DNA from 2 places in the Shewanella sp. N2AIL genome. Region 1 is predicted to be linked to the other one. Evidence: riboswitches for the same ligand, from Rfam matches in the RefSeq annotation. Region 1 holds a riboswitch; the other holds the start of a gene.
What was found. Region 1 has a riboswitch for lysine ahead of MO387_RS03255 (Na+/H+ antiporter NhaC family protein). Riboswitches for the same ligand answer to the same signal wherever they lie in the genome.

Region 1 (10,549 bases):
AATTACCTAAAAGGGTAAGTATCACAACAGCCTAAGTTCATCATTCTAAGCTAATCATTAAGGCCCATCTTTGTGCGCTAATAATGCAGCGTTGGTCACGAAGCGTTAGCCATTAAGCGGTTGATAGGGGCAATCTTAGAACACTATAGGATCACGCCGCGAGCAGTATGCTTAATATGCGTGAGGCTTACTCTGTTGTAGCCGTTTTTACTGCTTGACCAACGCATAATGCGCGGCTGATACAACCTTGGGCGGCTTCATCTAACATCACACATTGTTTGATGATAATGCCGTTAGCACCTTTATCTGCGGCGTTACGGCGGGCTTCGGTTCTGGCATCGGCTAATGACGCAGGTACGCTGTTGACATCGGGCTGACAGGATTCCCCTTGGACCAAACCTTTTAATTCGTAATGACCTTTTGGCAAGGTATCGCCTTCATAGAGGGTGACATCGGATGCCTTGAAATAGTCATTGATCGCCTCACCGTCCAAATTACTGTTAAAACTGTAGTCGCTTGCACAGGCACTGAGCAGTAGCACTAATGCACTTGAGAGGATAATTTTCATGGTTTGACCTGAGATTGAGGGGAAAACTGCGCAGCCTTGGTAGGCTGCGCCGATGCGATATTATTATCTGAGTAAATTCTACCGCTTAAGGTGCTTTTGATAAAGCTGCTGATGGCGATTATTCAGATCTATCTGCCGTCCTTCAATCCAGATAGCCTCTATCTTATTGGTCATAGGGTCGAGAATGTCCCCCTCGGACAGTACAACACTGCCTTGGTATCCCACGGCAATCGCCCCTAAATCCTCGACACCTAACAGTTTTGCTGCATCTAAGGTGATGGACTTAAGCGCTTGCTCAGGCGTTAAACCATAGGCGGCGCTATAACCTGCTGCATAGGGCAAGTTACGGCTATTCCAGTCCGATGAAAACCCTAGGGCGAAGGGAATTCCGGCATTGGCGAGCAAGGAGGGGATTTTAAAGGGCAAATCCACCGGCTCATCTTTACGCTTAGGCAGACTCAAGGTATGAGGATAAATGACCCCCGCCTTAACTTCCCTCAGGCTTGAGGCCAAGCGCCATGCATCGTATCCGCCGACAATCACCAGTTTGAATTGGTATTTTTTCGTCAGGGCAATCACTTGCTCAATTTGGCCAACACTGTCGGCATGGGCAAACAGTGTCGCTTTACCTTGGTATAGCGGCAACATGGCCTGCCAGCGAAGGTTGTTGGTCGCGGACTGTGGATCTTCATCCTTGTTGTTATCTTTGCCCTTGGCTTTATCACTTAAGAAATAGCGATAGCCATCTTCAAAGGCGATATTGAGCTGGTCGATCGCCTGCTGATTTTTCTCGATGGCTTTGGCTTTCTCTTTTTCATCTTCAGGCATGCGTTTAATTTGCGGCCAGTAGACATGGAATTGCCCAGCACTGGGGGTCAGCGCATCCTCAATCGTCCACGCATCAAGATTCACCAGTACCGATTGCCCAGCAATACCATCGCCGCTCGGGACGATTTGCGCGTGGGTAATGCCGTTGAACCGTATGGTCGGGATGAGCTCCGAATCCGCATTGTAAGCTGTGGCTGTGCTGATCTGCGGATTGATATAACCCACCTCGGCGTTGTCAACCGTGGGGCGGCTCATTTCAATTTCAACTAAGCCTAAGCTGGTATCGAGGGCAATTAAGCCCGGATATAAATGTTTACCGCTAGCATCGACGACTTGAGTGTCACTGGTTTCTGCGGTTGCACTGTTGGCTTGGCTGGTGAGTTGAGGCCCAACAGCCGTGATCTTGCCATTTTCAATCAAGACATCAGTGTTGCTGAGCACGCCTTGACTGACGGTGTGCACTGTGGCGTTTTTAATCAGTACGCTGCGGCTTTGTTTAGGCGTAGGCACGATATCGTTGGCCATCGCTGGGGCCAGCGTGGTGCAAATCGCGGCCAGTAGCGCCGCAAATAAAACGGGTTTAGATAAATGTTGCATTATTTGGCTCCCTCATGAGTGTGGCCCCATGCTTGATAGTGGGTGTCGCAGTGCCACTGTGGCTCGTTAAGTGGCGTGACTTTTTCACCCGCTTTGGCTTGATCATCACTGCTGAGAATTTTTTGGATAAGTGCGGCGCGCTCGTTGACGACCGCTTGCTGGGCAATTTGGTCTTGATCGCGGTCAAAGTAGCGTTTTCCTTCAACCCATGCCTGTGTCACTTTGGCGTAAATCGACAGAGGCTCTGCGTTCCACAGCACGATATCGGCCATTTTCCCAGGGGTGAGTGAACCCACAAATTCATCGACTCTTAATTGCTTGGCCGGATTAATAGTGACCATGTTCCAAGCATCTTCCTTCGACATATTGCAATACATCATAGACTTAGCCGCTTCTTGGTTGAGTCTGCGCTGCATTTCATAGTCGTCTGAGTTTATGCTGGTGGTCACGCCTTTGTTTTGCATCAAACACGCATTTTGTGGAATTGCGTCGTACACCTCAAACTTATAGGCCCACCAATCGGCAAAGGTCGAAGCGCCAGCGCCATGGGCGGCCAGTTCACTCGCCACTTTGTAACCTTCGAGCACATGGGTAAAGGTTTGCACTTTAAAGTGATAAGCCTCGGCTAAGCGGATAAACATCAGGATTTCTGACTGCACATAGGAATGAATGTGCACATCACGCTGCTGATTTAATACTTCGGCCACTGCTTGCAGACGGTAACTTGGGCGCGGTGCAACGGTTTTTTTCTTATCGCTGGAGCGCAGGTCATCATAGGCTTTTAACGCATTTTCATAGGCGATGGCGGCATCGAAGGTCTCTTCAAATAACGCTTTGACTCCCATACGCGTTTGCGGGAAGCGTTGTACAAATTTCTCTCCCCAGTTGCTCTGCTTAACGTTTTCACCAAGCGCGAACTTGATACTGGCGGGCGCGTTAGCAAATTTGAGTTGTTCGGCTGGCTCACCCCATTTCATTTTGATCAGTTGCGATTGGCCGCCAATAGGATTGGCGCTGCCGTGGAGCAATTGCGCGCTGGTGACACCGCCCGCTAAGGCACGATAGATTGAAATATCGTCGGGATTAATCACATCACCAATCCGCACCTCAGAGGTCACAGCATCCGTGCCTTCGTTGGTGCCGCCATTTATGGCGATATGCGAGTGTTCATCAATAATGCCCGCAGTAAGATGTTTACCCGTTGCATCGAGGACTTGATAGCCAGAAGGCGTACTGAGTTGCTGGCCAATTTTTTCGATGCGGCCATTGGCCATCAAGAGATCGGCATGTTCGAGAATGCCTTGCTTATCCGAGGTCCACAGGGTGGCATTTTTGATGTGCAGCTTCTCGACCTTAGGTGCTTCGCTCAGTCCATAAGCAACGTTAGGGAAGGTGAGGTGACTCACTAAGCTTGTGTTGGCTTTATCCTTGGGCGCTTGATGGTCATCTTGAGTGGCATTATCAACCGCTGCAGTTTGCGCTATCGCTATACCAGCAACATTTGTGGTGCGACTCTTGGCATCGACCATACGACCTTGAATGCCGTCATCGGCCATCCACAGCGTAAAGCGGCTAAGACCATTGATGCCCGCGGCGCTCAAATCGGCAGTAAAGCTTAATCGACCGTCGTCATCTAATTTAAGTTGGCTGAGCGCGATACTTTGCTCGCCACTGCTTAAGCTGCCTTGGATTTTGGGTTTATCACCTTTGCTCGCATCTTGCAGCGATAAATCCAGTGTGAGGTTATTGAGGCTTAATTGGTAATCCCCCAGTAATCTTGCTTGGGGCAGTGAGCGAAGACTTTGCTGCTGACCTTGCAACCAAACACTGTAGATCTGACCTTCTTTAAAAATATTGCCCTTAGTGACTACAAAGTCTGCCATGTAACCGGGTGCGAGTTTGCCGGTAAAATCGGCGGTGCCTGTCATCTCGGCGGCTTGGGTGGTCAGTGCAGCTAAGGCTTGCTCTTCACTCAAACCTTGAGTAATGGCTTGGCGCAGTCGCGGCCAGAAGGAATCTGTCTTAATACCAAACTGCGTTAGCGCGAAGGGAATACCTGCTTTGGCAACTTCTGCTGGATTGGTTGGCGCACGTTCCCACTGTCTTAAATCCGCCAGTGACACTTCGCGATCGGCATCATCTGTTCCAACATCAGGCGCTTGCGGATAGTTTAAAGGCAAGATTAACGGGTAGTTCAGCGCCTTTAACTCATTGATGCGCGAGTATTCTTGACCATTACCGAGTAGATTGGCTGGCAGTTTATGTTCTTTGAGTAAATGGGCGGCGCGCAATTGATCGTTGAGATTTCTGGTTTCAAAGATAATTTGCTTATCGGCTAAATTATCTAAGCGTTCAAAGGCGATATTAAATTCGACTTGATTGTTTATTGCGCCATTGGCCGATTTGTTTTTATTTTGGTTATACCAATTGGCGTCGGCAAAGGTTTGTCTAATAAGCGCAATACTGCCCATTAATGATGACGGATAATCTTGTTCAGATGAGCCTTTATCAAATGCCATAAAGGGTTGACTGCGGGCACGATAAATCACTTCGTTGGCGGTTTTGTTTGCTAATGACAGGCTGACACTCGTCCCTCGGAAGATTCCGTCGAGTTTGCTACTTTGCACACTCGTAAAGCCATTATTGATCCACTCTTTCGCGCGTTCTTTATTGGGATAAACGTAATTAAACCATTCTTTTTCAGAATGAATTGCACCATTGTCTGCATTGCCGCCGATACGTTTAATATCATAGACAGGGCGAGTGAGCCCAAGTTTTGGATATTCGAACTCAATCCCATAATCGGTGAAAGGATCGATAAATCCAGGGTAAATAGTATAACCACTCAAATCGATTTTAAATGCGCCAGCGGGAATGTCACCGTGCTCAATAATGGCTTTAATTCGATTATTTTCAACCAATAAAGTGGCATCACTTAAACGCTTACCCGGCGCAATCATTAATTCAGCATGGGTAAAAGCCGTGAGTTTATTGGAGGTTGGCCCTGTATTGATTTGGGCATATGTGGTCTGTGAGACTAAGCTAGCGATTATGCTGCAGCTTATAATTATCTTATTGTTTATCTGCATTATTTTATTCAATCGAGTGAGGGTGAATAAAGAGTAACTGAAAGCAGATGTAAATACTAAGGTTGAATTGTAACGCAATTTGAGCAGGGATGAGGTGTGGGATTTACGCTTGTCGTTTTAGATTGCAGCCAATAATGGATATAAAAAAGCCCGCAATGAATGCGAGCTTTTATGCAAATAGGTGTTGGTTACTCGAACCGCCACACCGAATTGGATTAGATTAAGAAATCTTCCATAGAACGACCTTTGTTGATCTCGTTCTTAAATACGGTTGGCATACGGCCTTGGCCAGTCCACTGAACCATTTCACCGTCAACTTCGATTTGGTATTTAGCTGGACGAGGAGCGCGTTTTTTCGCGGTTGCTTTAACAGCTACGCCACCTAAGTCATCAATGGATAAACCAACGGCTTCCATTTGTTGACGGATTTCTTCAATCTTAGCATTACGAGCTGCCATGGCTTGTTCTTCTTCCTCAGCCATAGACTCGCGTTCTACTAAAATTTTATCTAATTTGTCGGCTAAATCACGTAACTCTTCAACGCTAAGTTCTTTAACTGCTGCTTTAAAACGACGGCCGTGAGTTAATATCTCTAAAAATTCGCTCATATCTATTTTCGTCCCACTCTAATTTTTAATACAGGATAATGGTGAACAACAGCTAAATGATAGAAACTAATATAGCTCGAATCAAATAAAATTATGCATTTTAAGTAAATTAAATATTATTTATATTTTGAACTTTTCTTATTTCCTCAAAAAAGTAGCCGTTGCTGAGGATTAAAAAATGCAAACAGGCGTTTGACTTTGGTTGACGTTAACGTTAACAGGACGTAAAGTTGCTCTATCCTGCATTGGTATTAACCAATGTTTTGTCCATGTACATGAAAGTGTAGGAAGGAAACCCTATGAAAGTATTGGTGCCCGTTAAGCGCGTTGTTGATGCCAATGTGAAGGTCAGGGTCAAAGCTGACAATACAAGTGTTGACACCGCAAACCTAAAAATGGCGTTGAACCCTTTTTGTGAAATCGCAGTAGAAGAAGCGGTTCGTTTAAAAGAAGCGGGTAGTGCAACTGAAGTGGTTGTTGTCAGTATTGGTAATAAAGCCGTTCAAGAACAATTACGTACTGCGCTCGCATTAGGTGCAGACCGTGCGATCCATATCGATACTGAAGACGAACTGGTGCCAGTATCTATCGCCAAATTGCTCAAAGCGGTACAAGACAAAGAACAAGCCGAACTGGTGATTTTTGGTAAGCAATCTATCGATGGCGATAACAATCAAACCGGTCAAATGTTCGCAGCGCTGATGGATATGCCACAGGCGACCTTTGCTTCTGAAATCAAATTAGAAGGTCATTCTGTGCAAGTCGCTCGCGAAGTTGACGGCGGTATGCAAACCTTACTTATGCCGTTACCTGCAGTTGTGACTGCCGATCTACGTTTGAACGAACCTCGTTATGCTTCACTGCCTAACATTATGAAAGCCAAGCGTAAGCCATTAGAAGTCTTTACTGTGGCCGACTTAGGCGTGACATTAAAGAGTCACCAAACGGTCGTGAAGGTCACTCCGCCAGCAGAACGTAAAGCAGGCATCATGGTAGCGTCGGTAGCTGAGCTAGTTGAAAAGTTAAAAAATGAAGCGAAGGTGATCTAAATGGCCATTTTAGTATTAGCTGAACATGATAATGCCGCACTGAAACTCGATACGGCAAAAATCGTCACTGCCGCCCGCGCCATTGGCGATGAAGTGCATGTACTGGTTGCGGGTCACCAATGTGGCGCGGTTGTCCAAGCTGCACAAGCGCTACAAGGCGTTAGCCAAGTGCTCGTTGCCGATGCCAGCGTGTATGAAGCGCATTTAGCGGAAAATTTTGCCAAATTGCTGGTGGACTTAGCGCCAAACTATGGCCACATTCTGGCTTCTGCTTCGAGCTTAGGTAAGGACACGCTTCCGCGTGTGGCGGCATTATTAGATGTTGCGCAAATCTCTGAAGTCATTACCGTCGTCAATGCTGACACCTTTGTGCGCCCTGTGTATGCGGGTAACGCCTTAGCGACAGTGCAAAGCCATGATGCCATCAAAGTGATGACAGTACGCGCCAGTGCCTTTGATGCTGCGCCAGAAGGTAACAGCGCGGCTGTGACGACACTCGATAAAGTGTTTGAAGCGAGAACTCAGTTTGTGTCTCAATCCTTGACGGTATCAGCCCGTCCAGAATTAGGTAATGCTGGCATTATCGTTTCTGGCGGCCGTGGTATGGGCAGTGGTGAAAACTTCGGCATGTTAGAGCAGCTTGCTGACAAGCTCGGTGCTGCGGTTGGCGCATCACGCGCGGCAGTTGACGCAGGCTTTGTGCCTAACGATTTACAAGTGGGCCAAACTGGTAAAATCGTTGCGCCTAACTTGTATATTGCCGTGGGGATTTCTGGCGCGATTCAACATTTAGCGGGCATGAAAGACGCGAAAGTCATCGTTGCTATTAACAAAGACGCGGAAGCGCCTATTTTCCAAGTTGCCGATTATGGCTTAGTTGCCGATTTATTTGAGGCGGTTCCTGAGCTGATCACAAGTCTCGGTTGATTTAATCTGTGATCTAGGTCACATTAAGTGGCTTTGCGGTGGCATCTGCTAAGCCGCTTATGTTTTTATGTGCCTCACGCCCGCGTACGGGCGTTCTTAGAAGTAGAGGCGCGCCAAATATTAGTAGTGATCAGTAGGGTGATTCCGTTGATCGATTGCGAAAGGATTTGGTGCCGAAGTGGTTCGATTTATCACGATCAACTGCTGGGGTTGCACTTAATAGGTGTAACACTGCCATAGTATTTTCCGATACGGATGTTGGAAATAGTTACTATGGAGCGCTACTGATAGGACAGGTGACCTTGGGTATCTATTGCCTTTCCCCACCAGTTCAGTCGCCCTCCATTCGTATTTAACGAAGATAATAATCAATGACTGTTATGAATTATGCCGATTCGGCACTTTCCTTGCTGCCGCCTGCGGTGGCTATTGTGTTGGCGATCTTAACTCGCCGTGTACTGCTTTCTTTGGGGTTAGGGATTTTAATTGGTGCTTTATTGCTCAATCAATTTTCACCTGTAGCGACGGGTGAATTTGTATTTAATGGCGTTAAAGGACTTTTTTGGACGGGCGAAGGCCTTAATTCGTGGAACTTATATATTCTCGGTTTCTTAATTGTACTGGGAATGATCACAGCGTTAATTACTGTCAGTGGCAGCGCGCGGGCTTTTGCCGATTGGGCGCGTTTACATATACGTAATAAACGTGACGCTAAACTATTAACCATGTTTTTAGGGTGTGTGGTTTTTATTGACGACTATTTCAATAGCTTAGTCGTAGGTTCGGTCGCTAGACCTGTTACCGACCGTTATTATATTTCCCGCGCTAAGTTAGCTTATTTATTAGATTCGACTGCCGCTCCTGTGTGCGTTATTTCTCCTGTATCAAGTTGGGGCGCCTATATTATTGCGCTTATTGGTGGAATATTAACGGCCCACGGTTTTGCTGATACGGGTCATTTGAGTATTTTTATTCAAATGATCCCAATGAATTTCTACGCAATCTTCTCTTTGTTATTATTACTTTTCGTAGTTTTTATGGGATTAGATGTTGGGCCAATGCGCGAGCATGAACTCAATGCCCAACGTGGTAATTTATACGATGAGTCAAAGGGATTACCGCCAGGGGCGAATGCGGATTTACCCGAAGCCGAAACCGGTAAGATCTTAGGCTTATTCCTGCCAATTACTGTGCTGGTATTTGCGACCCTGTATTTTATGATCAACAGTGGCGCTCAAGTACTTGCCGCTGAAGGGATTGAATTTAATATTATTTCAGCGTTTGAGAAAACCGATGTCAGTTCATCCCTTTTCTTTGGTGCATTAATCGGTTTAGCGATTTCGCTGATATTGAATTTAGTCCAAGGCGTTGAGAAATCAATGATAGTCAAAGGCATAGTGCAGGGCGCTCGCTCTATGCTGCCAGCGATTTATATCCTGTTATTTGCTTGGACTATCGCAGGCGTGATTGGCCAGCTCGAAACTGGTAAGTTTATGGCGAGTCTCGCGACGGGCAATATTCCGTTCGCGTTTTTGCCAGCGCTTATGTTTGTGTTAGCGGGTATTACTGCGTTCTCAACCGGTACTAGCTGGGGCACGTTCGGTATCATGTTGCCGATTGCTGCGGATATGGCGATGGGAAGTCACACTGGCATGATGTTACCTATGCTTGCCTCTGTGCTGGCGGGCGCGGTATTTGGCGATCACTGTTCACCGATTTCCGATACCACGATTTTGTCGTCTACGGGCGCGAGTTGTCACCATATCGACCATGTCGTCACTCAGCTACCGTATGCATTGATTGCGGCGTTTATTAGCTTAACGGGTTATGTCGTACTTGGATTTACTGAGTCAGTCGTCGCAGGTTTAGTGGCCTGTAGTGTGGTGTTTGTGGTTAGCATCATAGTGCTAAAAATCAAATCTAAAGGCGCAATTAGCTAAACGCTAATTGAAACTTTGCACGGCAAAGGTTTACTGCGAATAAGTCAAAATAAATCAGCCAGCATTATGCTGGCTGATTTTTTTGGTTAACGCTCTATCTCTATCTTTAACCTAATCACATTAAGGCTATCATTACTTAACTTAGGCTACTTGCCGCTTAGGTTTTTTGCAGCTTAAAGTGTTTGGTCTAGCCCGCGGCGTTTAAGTAATCCTTGTGTCGTAGGCTCTTGTCCACGGAAGTTTTTGTAGGCTTCCATTGGCGCAATACTGTTGCCCACTTCACGAATGGTTCTGCGGTATTTCATGCCGATTTCACGATTGAGCCCGCCTTGGGTTTGCACATAGGCAAAGGCATCCGCCGCTAAAATCTCACTCCACATATACGCGTAATAACTTGCCGAGTAACCGCCGGGGAAGGCGTGGGCAAAGTAGGTCGATTTATAGCGTGGCGGCACGGCGCTGATGTTTAAGCCGTGCTTTTTCAGTGCATTGGCTTCAAAGGTGGCGACATCTTGCAACTGTGCATCTGGGCTTAATGAATGCCACTCCATGTCTACGAGCGCCGCAGCCATATATTCTAACGTATCGAAACCTTGGTTAAAGCTGCCTGATTTCAACAGTTTTTGCAGCAGTTCATCGGGAATGGGTTTGCCCGTTTCATAGTGTTTAGCGTAGTTGGCCAACACTTTGGGATGGGCCGCCCAGTCTTCTTCGAAGGTTGATGGGAATTCGACAAAGTCCCGTGAAACCGAAGTGCCTGCCAGACTTGGGTAAGTCACTTTGGAGAACATGCCGTGGGTGCCGTGGCCCATTTCGTGGAACATAGTGGTGACTTCGTTGTAGCTGACGAAGGTCGGTTGACCCTCTGGTGCCTTCTTAATGTTCATCACGTTAACCACGACAGGCTTAGTGCCTTCGAGGAAGGATTGGCCGACGAACGAAC
Region 2 (10,549 bases), on a different contig from region 1:
CTTTTCTGCCTTCTTTTTTCTCGAAATAGTATTCAACGTGACACTGACCGCAGACCATAGATTGCTTGTCTTTTTTAGACGCTTTGGCAAACGGTGTACCTAATGCTTCCATACCACGTTCAGCAAAGGGGCGAGAGATACGCAGTTTAGGCGTGCCTTTCTCATGGCAGTCGCCGCAGCCTATGGTGTTCACCACTTCTGGGCCACCTTTTGCCCATTTGCCTTTGAAGTAACCATCTTCACCTTGCTCTTCAATTAAGCGAGGTACATCAGGGCTCTTACAGCTCCAACAAGCCATAGGCATTGGACCATCTTCCGCGTTGGCTGGTGCGCCAGTTCGCAGAGTGTTACGCACATCCGTAATGGCATACATGTGGCCACGTGGTGCGTTGTAATCTTTCGCAAAACCATAACCTGCCCACAGCACGACTAAGCTCGGGTCCGAGGCTAACACATCGGTATTCTCAGTGCTTTTATCTGTGTCATGCCAGCTAGCGTATTGATTAGCAAATTTGTCTTTATAAACTTCGTTGCGAGGCTCAGTTTTATCACTCGCCATTGCGCCCGCCGCCATGAAGCTGGCGGCAACCAGTGCACTTAGTGCAAAGGACTTACCTGTCATCTTCTTCATCATCTCATCTCCGTGTTGCATTATTGTTGTAAATCACGACATCTCCATGGTCAAACTTAGTGACTTAATCCCGCTAAACATATACCTCTTAGGGGGTATCTAGGTCGAAGTTTGCGCTAGATCAAAATGTAAAGGTGTTGTTGTTCACACTTCTATACTTTTGTTAATGTATTACATTATTTTCTAATGTAAAAACCACTGCAAAGTGCCATAACAGCGGCCATTAAAATGAATAGCGGATTAATGAAACGAGGCAGTCTAACCTCAAAAATCTTAGGATTAATGTTAGCACTCATTCTGCTTTCTAGCAGTTTATCGACCTTTGCTATCATCAATTTGTCTTACAGCTTGGGCGACGCTAAGGCGATTAACGCCTCGGGTTCTTTGCGGATGCAAAGCTATCGATTGATGTTTTACGCCAACTCTGGCAGTGATGCTGCGCTCGATAAAATAATCGAATTCGAAAACACCCTCTATTCCGATACCTTAAAGCCTTCAGATAGTTGGTTTAGTCCACGTAAGATTGCCGATCAATATCAGCTCGTGATCGATAAATGGCTGGTGATGAAATACTACATAGAGCAAGAAAACTCCCGCGACTATGTGGCGTCACTTAAGGACTTTGTCGACACCATAGATTTACTGGTATTGGAGATGGAGCACCACGCCGCCTTTAAACTCAGGCTCCTCGCCGCCAGCCAAATATTAGGCTTAAGCGTCATGCTCATTATCGCCTTTGTGGCGGTGCGTTTTACTAAAAAGAAAGTGGTGATCCCACTGCAAAAGCTTATGGAATCGGCGAATACTATTTCTAAAGGCAATTTTGAAATCGAAATGCCCGAAACCGAATATATCGAACTTACAGCGCTCACCCATGCCCTGCAAAAAACCGCCAAGGAACTCGCCATGCTTTATGGCGATTTAGAGTCGCAGGTGGCAGAGAAAACCTTAGCACTCACTCGGGCCAACAATGAGCTGGCATTTTTATACGATAACCTACTGACATTAAACGCAAATAAGCTCGATTACAAAGCGCTCAAAGCGGCACTAAATCAGTTAAAAGGCTATGAGTCACTCGACTACCTTAGGCTCATTATCCAGTATCCAGAGCAAGAACTTGAAGTGATTGAGGCCGATGGCGGCTGGCCAGAGGTAACTCAAAACAGCACCCGTTTCCCGCTACAATTTGAGCAAGCGAATCTGGGTTACTTAGAGTTGATTGCCGATCAAACACCGAATATCGCGCTATTTAATAATTTCGCGATTATGCTGACTCGCTCAATTGTGATCCACAACGCCACTGAGCAAAGACAACAACTGGCGCTGATGGAGGAACGCGGCGTGATCGCACGGGAATTACACGACTCCTTAGGTCAAGTGCTGTCCTTCCTTAAAATCCAAATTAGCTTATTACGCAAAAACTTAGATCACAGCTGCCGCAACCCTACCGTTGAGGCTCAATTAACCGAAATCAATGAAGGCGTGAGCACTGCCTATGTGCAGCTCAGGGAATTGCTGTCGACCTTTAGACTCACGATTAAAGAACCCGATCTAAAAAGTGCCTTAGAGGCTATGCTTGAGCAGCTCAGAACCAAGACGAGTATCAAGATCACCTTAGACTATAAACTTGCACCACAATGGCTAGAGGCAAAGCAGCATATTCACATACTGCAAATCACTCGGGAAGCGACCTTAAACGCCATCAAACACGCCGAGGCCAGCCTCATCAATATCCATTGTTATAAGGATGACGAGGGCATGGTCAATATCGATGTTTGCGATAACGGCATAGGTATTGGACATTTAAAAGAACGAGATCAACACTTTGGCATAGGGATTATGCATGAGCGAGCCAGCAAACTTTCAGGTAAAGTCGTATTTAGCGACAACGAGATAAGCAGATTTAAACCTGCTACGGCAACCACGATTGAGCAAGGATGCAATAAACAAGACGATGTATTCAAGCCTAACTATTCATTCGACCTTGCGCAGCACAGCAAAGGTTCAAGTGGCACTCGAGTGACGCTTATTTTCCCCTCTCAACAGGAGCCTTCAAATGGGTAAACCTTATTCCGTACTTGTGGTCGACGACCATCCCCTGTTACGCAAAGGCATCTGCCAGCTCATTGCCTCAGATCCTGACTTCAGCCTTTTTGGCGAAGCCGGTGGTGGTTTAGATGCATTAACCGCCGTCGCCACCGATGAGCCCGATATCATCTTGCTCGATCTGAATATGAAAGGCATGACAGGCCTAGATACGCTCAATGCCATGCGCCAAGAGGGCGTCACCTCGCGCATAGTGATACTCACAGTTTCCGATGCCAAACAAGATGTGATCCGTTTATTACGTGCAGGAACCGACGGCTATTTGCTCAAAGATACTGAGCCCGATTTACTGCTCGAAAAACTCAAAAATGCCATGCTTGGCCACAGAGTTATCAGCGATGAAGTGGAGGAATACCTCTACGAGCTAAAAGATGCGACCGATGAGCAAGAATGGATTTCAAGCCTAACGCCAAGGGAGCTGCAAATTCTAGAGCAACTGGCGGAAGGCTTAAGTAATCGGATGATTTCAGAGCATTTACACATTAGTGAAGGCACTGTCAAAGTGCATGTGAAAAACCTACTGCGTAAAGCCAATGCCAAGTCGAGAACCGAAATGGCGGTGCGCTACCTTAATCAATAATCCTTGAGTTTAGCGAGGTATGGCGCAAACAATAAAGGCAATCCTATGATTGCCTTTATGTTTTTATCGAACAGGATTTGAATGGACGATTACAGACCTTTCTCGATAAATGTCTGCCAACTCAGTAACGCCTGCTCAAAATCTTCTAGGCCACAATAAGCTTCAGATTCAGCATCATAGAGTGACATCGCCTCTTCTAATTCATACTCTTGCTCGAAACCTAAGGTATTCGCAAACACCCGCGCCTGCTCACGCTCTAACTCTAAGGTGAAATCATTACCGACGAGACGCCATGCACCTCGTTTATCGGTTTGAATTTCTTTAATCATGTCTAACACTTGCTGAATTTTGGCTAACTCAGGCCCCAATTCTTCTGTAAACCATTGCCCCAGCACTTCATGATCCATGCTAAAGCTGGCCAGAAAAGTGCCGGTTAAACTGTTACGCCGAAATTCGTATTCCATTTTATTGTCTCTTTGCTCTAAGCCTACTAATGCTAATTTTAACCTATCCTTGCCGAAGTTGCTCGCCTCCCGCAGCACAGCCGATTTAATACCAATCGTACAAAATATCTGTTCATTCAGCGGGAGTTCAACGCGCTTTAGGCAAGGCGAAGGCTTGAAGGCATAGTGGTGCTCTGTCGAAAGCCTTAAACGCAGTATAAAGCGCGTTGCCACGCCGTTAAGCACGAGTACTGACTTCATTTTCGCGGTAAAATCAGTTAGCTTGTTTGTATGATTTTGAAAGTTATATGGAATGCGATATGCACGAAGGATTTATCTACAGTTTAGTGCTAAGCGGCGCCCAAGCGGGTTCCACCTTAAGCTTAGAACAGATCGAAAAATGGGATCCGCAGGATGGTCTACTCTGGTTGCATCTTCGCTATCGCAATAAAAAGGCGCGCCACTGGATACTCAATAGCGGCCTGCCGAAGGTCGAAAGTGATGCCTTACTGGCCCAAGACACTCGCCCCCGCGCTGTGATTACAGGCGAAGGCATATTACTCGCATTACGCGGCGTCAACCTCAACCCAAACTCGGCACCAGAAGACATGGTGGCCGTGCGTATTTATGCCGATAAACAGCGGATCATATCCACCTGCGATCGCGAGTTACAGTCGGTCAAAGATGTCGCCGAGCTGATCCTTGAGGGAAATGGGCCGACCACCACAGGTGACTTTATCGTCGCAATCTGTGAGCGACTCACTAACCGTAAAGTCGAGTTCATCGATAAGTTAGAAGAACAACTCTCAGATTTAGAAGAGCTAGTCGTCTCAGGCAATGTGAAAGACTTACGCACCGATATCGCCGAACTGCGTCGCCAAACCGTTGCCATTCGCCGCTATTTAGCGCCCCAGCGTGAAGCCTTTTCAAAAATGATTTCCGAACAACTGAGTCTATTTAACGATACTGAGCGACTCAAGCTGAGGGAAACAAACGATAAGCTTATTCGCACTATTGAAGATCTCGATGCCCTGCGCGACAGAGCCAATGTGACTCAGGAAGAATTACTCAGTCAGCAATCGGAGCAACTCAACAAACGCTTATATTTCTTATCCTTAGTGTCTGCCATCTTCTTACCATTGGGTTTTTTAACCGGCTTACTCGGAGTCAATATTGGCGGCATACCGGGCGCCGACAACACTTGGGCCTTCGCCACCTTCTGCGGCATATTAATCTCACTCGTCGCCCTACAGATGGCACTGTTTTATCGATTTAAGTGGTTATAGCCACCTTAAAAACAACAACGCCAATCGATTAGGATTGGCGTTGTTTTCGTTCATTCTTATAAGCTGAATGTTATGAGCTAATGCTTATGCTCTAAGCGGGCGATTATGTCGTCGGCAACTCAAACACATTAGTCATGACTTTATAAAGCTCTGTCCCTTGGTGCACAGATGCCGAAGCAAAGTGCAAAATCGGCACGCAGTCCTGCGGCAAACTGAGCGTCTTTAGCTAATCCACTGTACCGTATAAATCCATTCGCAGTAAATTCACTAAGGGCTGTCCCGCAGCCAGTGGTTCACCCACAGGCGCGAGGTATTCCACTAACCCTGAACTTGGTGCGTGATACTTTTTATAGTCTTTAAGGTAACAACCAAAGCGCTGCATTTTAGCGGGCGCAACGGTTTCAGCGATCACGCCTCGGTGACTTAAATATGCCAAAATCCCTTGGGCATCAACCAACGCATCCTCAAGACAGACGCGCTCTTGGCTCGCCAACTCCAAGGTTAACGCTGACACAGCAACGGCTAAATCTCGCCCCTGCGCTTTTGCAAAATCACTTAATTGCCACCAAGGACAAAACGCTGCCTCATCCATAGCACCACCAAAGGTGTTGGGGATAACAAGCGTATAAGGGATCGACAAAAACTGCGCGGCAGCTAAGTCATATTCAGGACAATACAAATGCTTACAGGATTTAGGCCCCGTGTGTAGATCGAGCACGATATCCGCGCCGTGGGCCATAATCTGCAGATTAACTGCAAGCCTATGGCCAGTAGTAATGCCCCATTCGTGACGCAACTTTTGCTGACAAGCTTCAACCAAAGTACTGCGATAAGCTTGGATCAGCTCGCTATCACTGAGCTTGGCATGTTCGCTATACCAAGTCGGCAAATCGATAGCATGATTCAAATACTCACGATTCCAATTCGCCCCCGTAATAGGATCAAATCGGCCAAGGGTAAACTCACCACTCTTTTGGTTGATCCCAAGGGGATTGGCTAATGGTACTAAGGTGATTTCACCGCGGATGTCACAGAGTTCGAGCTGCTTCATCAACTGATAAATCACCGCATTACCTTGCACTTCAGCGCCGTGGACATTGGCCTGAATATACACTTTGGGGCCAGTCGCCTTATCGTCGCTCGGCTTAAAATGGTAAATAGGCAAGGTAAGCGCTTGCCCTGCGGCAAGCTCGCCAATTTGCAGAGACGATGTTATCGGCAGCATATTAAGCGCCTTCGAACAGATTTTGATGCAGCGATTTCACCACTTGCGCCGCTTCCGATTCTGCCACTAACACACACAGGTTATGTGGGCTGGCGCCTTGGCAAATCATCCGCACATTGTGTGGCTCAAGCACTTCAAACACACGGCGACAAATACCCGGCGTGGTCGCAATACGGTTACCGATAATCGCCACTAAGGCTAATCCATCTTCGACGCGCACTCGGCAATGCTGTGATAATTCTTGCAACAATGCCTCACTCAATAGACCTTGACCGCTAGAATCAGAGCCAGTTTTATCGAGGGTTAGAGACACGTTCACTTCTGAGGTGGTAATTAAATCCACACTGATCTTATGTCGCGCCAATGTCGCAAAGGTTTCCGCTAAAAAGCCCTGTGCATGCAACATTTGCAAGCTGTGAAGATTTAACAGGGTTTGATCGCGGCGCAAAGCCACAGCGCGAAATACGGGCGCATCTTCCACTTGATGACGGATCCAAGTCCCACCCTTTTCAGGCTCTTTACTTGAACCCACAAACACTTGAATTTGCTGACGAACGGCAGGAAGAATGGTCGCAGGATGCAATACCTTGGCACCAAAGGTCGCCATCTCGGCGGCTTCATTAAAGCTGATCTCGGCAATCGGAAAAGCATTGGGCGCAAGACGCGGATCGGTTGTATAAATCCCTGCGACATCGGTCCAAATCTCGACCGCTGAGGCGCGTAACGCTTCGGCTAACAGAGCTGCAGAATAATCACTACCACCGCGGCCTAATGTTGTCGTTTGACCTGCTTCATCGGCACCGATAAAGCCTTGTGTGACAATCACTTGTTCCGCTAACAGTGGCTGTAGATAATCACGAGCTAAAGTCGCAATCTGCTCGACCTGAGGTTCAGCGCGGCCAAAATGGCTGTCAGTACGTAACACTCGGCGTACATCGAAGGCACTAGAGTTAACACCTTTCTCGCGGATGACGGCTGAAAACAACGCCGAAGAACATTGCTCACCGAGGGACAACAACTCATCCATGGTCGCTTTGCTGCGTTGTGATGCGAGCGCGTCACTCAATACTGACATGCGACTCAATAATTTATCTAATGCGGCGGCCACATCGTTAGGACGACCGAGCTTATCTAAAATCGCATATTGAATTTGGGCAATTTGTTTTAATCGCTGTAATCGACCATCGTCGTTAATGGATTCTTGGGTCAATTCCACTAACAGATTGGTCACGCCACTCGATGCACTGACCACGACTAAACGGCAATGAGGATTAGCTAACACTATGTCGGCACAGCGATTCATAGCGTTATAGTCGGCGACTGAGGTGCCACCAAATTTTGCGACAACGAGGGACATTAGCGCACCTCCGTGAAACACGTAGGGCAAGAAATAAACGCAGATTGAATAAAATATTGATTAACTAACATGATCACACTCCGAACTAACTTCGTTCGAAGAGCCTGGTGCTCAATGATAACGCACCCCAAAAGAAGGGAAACAGCAATCGTCACCAGAAGCTCTCCACCAATTACAGGTGACAATCGTCAGGATTCAGCCTGATCGACCGACATAAACATGCAGCAACCATATCTATGCCTCGGCGTTAATCTCCCTCATCAGTCATCGCTGGAGTTTGTGCTCCTCTGACCGACTACCTAGTTAACGCTCCTCTTCTGTTCCTTTCCTAGGGAAAGGGACGAAAAAAGTAGCAATAAACCCCTAATGAAGTCAATGCTAATTTCATAACAAATGAATAATTTAAATAAAATCTTTTGAAAACAACTAAGTGCTTAAATCGGGTAACTCGTATACCAGCTGCACATAATCACTAAATTTGCCTAAACAGACTTCATCATGTCCGGCCAAGGTGCAAGGCACTAAGCTCACATCCCCTTGTTCGACCACATAAATCGCGTATTGATTAAATTTCTTCCCCAATTGCAGCGCCATCGTTCTATCGATAAACACGGCCCAGCTTTTTTCCATGTGGGATAAATCCGGCGCCGCGCCCACTAAAGCACGATAGGGACTGCCGAGTAATTCAATTTCACGGAGAAGTTGGCGATCGAGTAAACGGTTTTGACTGGGAGAAAGCAGCTTTGAAGCGGGATTATGAGCGGTAATAACAGCAAAGGAAAAATCACAGGATAATGCTTGAGTCAGCAAAAATAACGGCGCTTGGTAACATTGCCACAAATCTTGAGTCGTATTGTCCATTGGTAGTCTAATCGAAAAATGAACCCAAGCTAGTGTAGCAGAGTGATTGTAAAATCCAAAGAGGCGTGAACTGGCTCACAGGAATGGCAAATACATTAGTTATACTAATCAATAGCTAAAGTAAATATCATGGTAAAAACCCCGACTCACCTAAAATTTGTTAACATTTCATTTGTTAACAAATGACTAAAACGAGTACAATGTACGTACTGGTGAGTTGAAACAGATTGAGCAAGATGCTTATCGTTCAATACAGTTTGTTACATATATCGCTTTAAGTAACGTGAACTGACCGGGCATCTGTTTAAAATGTGTTCTACATTTGATTTGTCTTTTAAACATTTAAAAAAAACAATAGTTAAGGAACTTATTCTAACTATTGCTTATCGAAGTTGGTACTGATTACGTTTTCTCGTATTACACTTAAACGTGCACTTAATCTACATCCAGATATAGATGTCACCGTAAAGATTTTCCTTTTGAGCACAAAGCAGTTCAAGGAAGTATCAACGCTTTTATGAATATAAGAGCCCGAAGTAAGTTGCTCTTATTGGTTAGTATAAACTGATTAAAATTTAGGTAAATAATATGCAAAATCCGCACATTCTGATCGTTGAAGATGAAGCCGTTACCCGTAACACGCTGAGAAGTATTTTCGAGGCAGAAGGGTATGTGGTAACTGAGGCCAATGATGGCGCAGAAATGCATAAGGCTATGCAGGAAAACAAAATTAACTTGGTCGTTATGGACATTAACTTGCCAGGCAAGAATGGCCTGTTGTTGGCACGTGAACTACGTGAAATCAACAACATCGGTCTGATCTTCCTGACAGGTCGTGACAACGAAGTCGACAAAATCCTTGGACTTGAAATTGGCGCGGACGATTATATTACCAAGCCGTTCAACCCACGTGAATTGACGATTCGTGCTCGTAACCTTCTGACTCGCGTCAACAGCGCTGGTGCCGAAGTCGAAGAAAAGAGCTCAGTAGAATACTATCGCTTCAACGATTGGAGCTTAGAGATCAACAGCCGTTCATTAGTGAGCCCACAGGGTGAATCTTACAAACTGCCACGTAGCGAATTCCGCGCTATGCTGCACTTTGTTGAAAACCCAGGCAAAATTTTGACTCGTGCCGATCTACTGATGAAAATGACTGGCCGTGAACTTAAGCCACACGATCGTACTGTAGACGTGACTATCCGTCGTATCCGCAAGCATTTCGAAAGCTTGCCAGATACGCCAGAAATCATCGCGACTATTCACGGTGAAGGCTATCGCTTTTGCGGTAACTTAGAAGGCTAATTGCCCGCTAAGCGACACTCGCATTAGCAACAGGATTGATTCGATAAGCATCAATTCACAAAAAACCAGATCCTAGGATCTGGTTTTTTTATGTCTTAAATTTAGCGAATCAGATTAATAGGCGACGCTTACAGAGTTAAGAGTCAGGCTGATGGCAAGCCGATGTCCAAAATAGAGACGAAAATCTTCTTATAAAACACAAGTATAATTATAAAACAAGCTCCACCTATCAGCGCAAATCAGAGCGAATGATATTAGAGCGAAAAAAGCGAGCCTACTACGTATACGTAAACAGACCCACTCTCTATCTCGCGCTATTTAGCGCTTTTCAGCTGTCTATCGAGGAAATCCGCTAATGAGCGATATAAGTGATTACGCACTTTCTCGCCACGCATCGAATGTTTAGATCCCGGATAATCGATCATCTGGAATAATTTACCTTCATCCTGCAGCGCTTTATAAACCCGAGTGCTGTTTTCAAACAAGACGTTATCGTCAGCCATGCCGTGATACATCAACAGACCTGCTTGATAGTTTTTCACGTAAGGAAACACGCTGCTGGCTTCATAACCCTTTTCATTACCTTCGGGGTGACCTAAGTAACGCTCAGTATAATGGGTGTCATACAAGCGCCAGTCGGTCACAGGTGCGCCCGAAATCGCGGCTTTAAAGTAATCCGGCGCCTTAAATAAACTCATCAAGGCCATATAACCACCGTAGCTGTGGCCGTAAATCGCCACATTATCGGCATCGAC

Region 2: another riboswitch for lysine. It lies ahead of lysC (lysine-sensitive aspartokinase 3); the one in region 1 lies ahead of MO387_RS03255 (Na+/H+ antiporter NhaC family protein).

The regions. Positions count from the first base shown of each region.
Region 1 covers NZ_JALBYT010000003.1:41,588-52,136, reverse strand. Annotated here, with positions in the region: gene rcsF (Rcs stress response system protein RcsF) at 188-568, opposite strand; gene MO387_RS03280 (amidohydrolase family protein) at 647-1,993, opposite strand; gene MO387_RS03275 (amidohydrolase family protein) at 1,993-5,082, opposite strand; gene MO387_RS03270 (H-NS family nucleoid-associated regulatory protein) at 5,298-5,690, opposite strand; gene MO387_RS03265 (electron transfer flavoprotein subunit beta/FixA family protein) at 5,990-6,739, shown strand; gene MO387_RS03260 (FAD-binding protein) at 6,740-7,666, shown strand; lysine riboswitch at 7,762-7,958, shown strand; gene MO387_RS03255 (Na+/H+ antiporter NhaC family protein) at 8,038-9,606, shown strand; gene MO387_RS03250 (M3 family metallopeptidase) at 9,780-10,549, opposite strand, start outside.
Region 2 covers NZ_JALBYT010000031.1:37,971-48,519, forward strand. Annotated here, with positions in the region: gene nrfA (ammonia-forming nitrite reductase cytochrome c552 subunit) at 1-634, opposite strand, end outside; gene narQ (nitrate/nitrite two-component system sensor histidine kinase NarQ) at 860-2,695, shown strand; gene MO387_RS16590 (response regulator) at 2,688-3,317, shown strand; gene MO387_RS16595 (YacL family protein) at 3,407-3,781, opposite strand; gene MO387_RS16600 (zinc transporter ZntB) at 4,081-5,046, shown strand; partial or broken gene MO387_RS16605 (succinylglutamate desuccinylase/aspartoacylase family protein) at 5,150-6,271, opposite strand; gene lysC (lysine-sensitive aspartokinase 3) at 6,273-7,628, opposite strand; lysine riboswitch at 7,779-7,953, opposite strand; gene MO387_RS16615 (DUF3293 domain-containing protein) at 8,055-8,489, opposite strand; gene arcA (two-component system response regulator ArcA) at 9,078-9,794, shown strand; gene MO387_RS16625 (S9 family peptidase) at 10,109-10,549, opposite strand, start outside.